Regions from separate parts of the Cytobacillus sp. ABV4_503 genome, predicted to be linked through region 1. Evidence: predicted binding sites of a transcription regulator. Region 1 holds the regulator's gene; the other holds the start of a gene.
What was found. The regulator CtsR, encoded in region 1, represses protease genes until heat stress. The targets are predictions, from matches to a motif close to ATGGTCAATAAAGGTCAAACA.
Positions count from the first base shown of each region.

Region 2: a site for CtsR is predicted at 917-937, ahead of clpB (ATP-dependent chaperone ClpB). Genes of this name have one in related genera too.

Region 1 is NZ_JBSWTH010000002.1:123,807-126,210, forward strand. Features, by position in the region: rRNA gene rrf (5S ribosomal RNA) at 1-112, shown strand, start outside; gene ACXAD1_RS25640 (CtsR family transcriptional regulator) at 622-1,083, shown strand; gene ACXAD1_RS25645 (UvrB/UvrC motif-containing protein) at 1,107-1,655, shown strand; gene ACXAD1_RS25650 (protein arginine kinase) at 1,658-2,404, shown strand, end outside.
Region 2 is NZ_JBSWTH010000001.1:1,104,342-1,106,745, reverse strand. Features, by position in the region: gene clpB (ATP-dependent chaperone ClpB) at 1-904, opposite strand, end outside; gene ACXAD1_RS05675 (YjzC family protein) at 1,069-1,248, opposite strand; gene ACXAD1_RS05670 (undecaprenyl-diphosphate phosphatase) at 1,420-2,232, shown strand; gene argF (ornithine carbamoyltransferase) at 2,269-2,404, opposite strand, start outside.

The sequences.
Region 1 (2,404 bases):
TGGCGATAGCGAGAAGGTCACACCCGTTCCCATACCGAACACGGAAGTTAAGCTTCTCAGCGCCGATGGTAGTTGGGGGCTGTCCCCCTGTGAGAGTAGGACGCTGCCGGGCATATGAAAGAGCACCTGATGGGTGCTCTTTTTTGTATGTCTGGAGATTTATTGAATACAAATTTCTTATTTGGACTCTGCTTTTTAGTGGGAAATTGAGCTAAATGTGAGTTTACTTCATAAAGCTCAATTCATGCTAGATAAAAGTATCGCTAACTGCATCGCAGCTTCATAGAATCCAGAATCAGGGCATTCAGCAGGTTCATTCAGCCATTCTGCAGGATTCCATCTCTCTATTCCGACCGAACATCAAGCCAGGACAGCTAACCATATCATCTGTCCATCTGGCAATCAAGCGCAGCACACTTCCCAGCCTCTAAAAAAACTTCTCCCAACCAAGCACAAACCCGCCCATTCAAAAATATATTGTTATCGACATTAACTTCCATTTTCAGGTTTGGGAAGTCAAAAAATGGGGGAAAATTATTAATACCCGCCAATTGCAAGAAATTACATAAATCATGTATAATTAATGTCAAATATAGTCAAAGTCAGATAGGGGGAGGCCTGGTGAGGAATATATCCGACATAATTGAAAATTATCTAAAACAGGTTTTAGAGAAGAGCGAAAGGGAAATCGTGGAAATTAAAAGAAGTGAAATTGCTGATAAGTTCCAATGTGTTCCTTCTCAGATCAATTATGTGATCAACACCCGTTTTACGATTGAGAAAGGATATGCAGTAGAAAGTAAGCGGGGAGGCGGGGGCTTCATTCGGATTATGAAAGTCCAGTCCTATGACCATGCTGATTTAATTGACCAGTTAATTTCATTGGTGCAGAGCAGGATTGCCCAGAGCAGTGCAGAGAATGTCATTTACCGTCTGGTAGAAGAAGAGATAATAACACATAGGGAAGCTAAAATTATGCTTAGTGTTATAGACCGTTCTGTCCTGTATATTGATCTTCCATTCAGGGATGAGCTGAGGGCAAGAATGCTTAAGGCAATGTTAACCACTTTGAAATATAAATAGTAGGGAGCTGGGGAGGTGAAGTCATGATTTGTCAGGAATGTAACCAAAGGCCAGCCACGCTGCATTTTACGAAGGTTGTAAATGGCGAGAAAGAAGAGTTTCATCTTTGCGAGAAATGCTCACAGGAAAAAGGTGAAATGTTTATGCTGGGCAGCGGGTCTGGTTTTTCAATAAATAACTTGCTCGCTGGCCTTCTGAATATTCAGCCTGCCTTTCAGGAATCGGGCCAGGATCCTTTTCAGCAGGAGAAAGTCCTGCAGTGTGAGCAATGTTCCTTGACCTTTCAGCAGTTTATAAAAGTAGGCCGTTTTGGGTGCGCCAACTGCTATGAGACTTTTAAAGATCAATTGAACCCAATTCTTAGAAGGCTTCACAGCGGGAATTCCTCACACAGCGGAAAAATTCCTGCACGAATCGGGGGAACCATTCACCTGCGGAGGAATATTGATGATTTAAAAAATAATTTAAAAGAAATGATTTCAAAAGAAGAGTTTGAAAGAGCGGCAGAATTGAGGGACGAAATAAGGAAACTGGAAAAGCAGCTCAATGCCGATCAAAAGGGAGGGGAGTAAGCTTGTCGCTGGAACGTTTCATGAATCAAGCTATTAGCTCCTGGATGAGTGCGGAAGGTCCTGATTCCGATATTGTTTTAAGTTCGCGAATCAGGCTCGCCCGCAATATGAAGCAATATAAATTCCCTACTGTATTTTCAAATGAAGAAGCAGAAGCGGTCATTGAAAAAATAAAGGCGAGGGTGGAGCATTCTTCATTTTCAAAACTTGGGGAAATGGAGCTTTTATTAATGGATCGCCTTCAGCCTCTTCAAAAAAGAGTGCTGATGGAAAAGCATCTGGTCAGTCCCCATCTTGCTGAGAATTCAACTCATGGTGCCTGCCTTCTTTCTGAAAATGAAGAAGTCAGCATCATGATTAATGAAGAAGACCATATAAGGATTCAATGCTTATTTCCGGGATTTCAGCTTACTGAAGCCTTAAGTATGGCAAATGAAATTGATGATTGGCTGGAGGAAGAAGCCGACTATGCATTTGATGAACATATTGGCTTTTTAACAAGCTGCCCCACAAATGTAGGAACAGGGCTAAGGGCATCTGTTATGATGCATTTGCCTGGCCTTGTTCTCACACAGCAAATGAACAGAATTATTCCGGCAATTAACCAGCTTGGGTTAGTTGTTAGAGGAATTTACGGGGAAGGCAGCGAAGCTTTAGGTAATATCTTTCAAGTTTCAAACCAGATCACTCTCGGAAAATCAGAAGAGGATATCGCAGAGGATCTGAAAAGCGTTGTCAGTCAGCTGATT
Region 2 (2,404 bases), on a different contig from region 1:
GCATATTCCCTGCATCCATTGCTCCTTCTGTCTTGCCCGCTCCCACAATGGTGTGAAGTTCGTCAATAAAAAGAAGAATTCTTCCTTCGCTTTTCTTAACCTCATTTAATACAGCTTTCAGTCTTTCCTCGAATTCACCCCGGAATTTGGCCCCGGCAATTAAAGCGCTCATATCAAGAGCAAAAATGGTTTTATCCTTGAGGCCCTCAGGCACATCTTTACGTACAATTCTTTGTGCCAATCCTTCGACAATCGCTGTTTTTCCTACCCCAGGTTCGCCTATTAAAACTGGATTATTTTTGGTTTTTCTTGAAAGGATGCGAATAACATGCCTGATTTCACTATCCCGGCCAATTACAGGATCCACTTTCCCCTGTTTCACCTCTGCAACAAGATCTCTTCCATATTTTTTTAAAGCCTCATATGTTGATTCCGGATTTTGCGATGTCACCCTCTGATTCCCCCTAATCTCCTTAATCGCCTGCTCCACTAATTCTTTATTGATTCCGTATGACTTTAAAACTGCTGCCGTTTCGGTTTCCGCTGCTGCAGCAGCCATGAAAACATGCTCAACTGACATGAATTCATCCTGAAATATCTTCTTATAATTTTCTGCTTCCGCCAGCACCCGCTGCAGTTTACCGGTTATATACAATTTTCCATGTTCCGTTCCTGAACCGGACACTTGCGGTTTTTTCCTCAGTGCTTCCTGCATTTTATTATTAAAAGAATCAGCCGGAATCTGCATTTTTGACAGTATTAATGATATCAGGCTGTTTTCCTGTCCCATTAAAGCCAGGAATAAATGTGCTTCATCCACCTCCTGATGCTGCTCGCGCAACGCTATGGACTGTGCATTTAATAATCCTTCCTGAAGCCGCTCTGTCATCCGATTAAAATCCACTATGCAACCTCCTTTTTGACCTTTTTTGACCTTTAGTTTTATTATAATCCATTCTTTTCATATGTAAAGTTTCCAGCAGTTTATTCTCAGTGTAAAAAGCCATCCGCAATTGGGATGGCTCTATTTTTATACTATTTCCCCATCTTCTTTATCAATAATCAAAATCAAGGCTTTCTTTTATACGTCCAAAGCCGGTTATGATTGGATGTTTCCGGAAATTGGTCCCCAGCTCTCATTTTAAGCATTTGAGGATTATTGACGTTACTTCCCGTTTCGCCAATTTCTATATAAATTCCATTATTAGGCGCTTTCTGGCCAGGCTTAAATTGTCTGTTTTGCCCCATGCTGAATACCTCCTTTAATCGTAAATCACTTATTATTATTTCCACTCTTTCATCTCTCATGAGGGAAACTATTGGCATCGCATAAAAGCAATGAAAAGGATATTACTTTACTCTGCTCTCCTTTTTATAGTTAAATGGGGTGTATGAGATTTCATTATGGAGGATTTACTTGTGACAGATTTTCTGATATTGCTTAAATACTTGTTTTTGGGATTATTTCAAGGATTTACAGAGCCTATTCCCATTTCATCGAGCGGGCATCTGGAGATTGCACAGCACTTTTTCGGCCTTGACATTAAAGGCCTTAGCTTTGCACTCCTTGTAAATACTGCCTCATTATTAGCTGTGCTGCTTATATACAGGGAAGATATTATGAGACTCATGCGGAATGGCCTTGCATACATTACAACTAAAGATAAACAGACAGAACCAGACTTTCGGTTTATCATTTACTTGATTATTGGAACCATTCCTGCAGGTGTCATCGGCATTTTATTTGAGGATTTTATCGATTTGCACTTTGCAAATATAAAAACAGTTGGGATTACTCTTATCGTGACAGGACTTGCGCTGTGGCTGATCCGTAATTTACGCGGACGGAAAAATGATGCTGAATTATCTTATAAAGATGCAATAATTGTAGGACTTGCACAGGCAGTTGCCCTGATACCGGGAATCAGCCGTTCCGGTGCCACCATTGTAGCCGCCATGGGTCTGGGGATGAAACAGGAAACAGCTTTAAGGTTCTCTTTCCTTTTATATATCCCCGTAAGTGCCGGCGGAATGATACTGGGGTTCAACGACATTTTAACAGATCCCAATTTATCTGAATTGGCATTGCCCTATACAATAGCCTTTTTTGCATCATTGATTGCATCTTACTTTTCGCTGAAATGGTTTATGAATATTATGGCTAAAGGGAACTTGAAGTATTTTGCGATTTACTGTTTTATTGTTGGACCGCTTGTTTATTTCTTATCTTAATGAAAAAGCCTTCTCAGCGCTGAGAAGGCTTTTTCATTATAATATTTCTGAAAGAATGGCTTTTTGAACATGAAGTCTGTTCCCAGCCTGTTGAAAGACAGCGGAATTGTTTCCATCAATAACTTCCGCTGAAACTTCCTCACCGCGATGAGCAGGAAGGCAATGTAAAAAG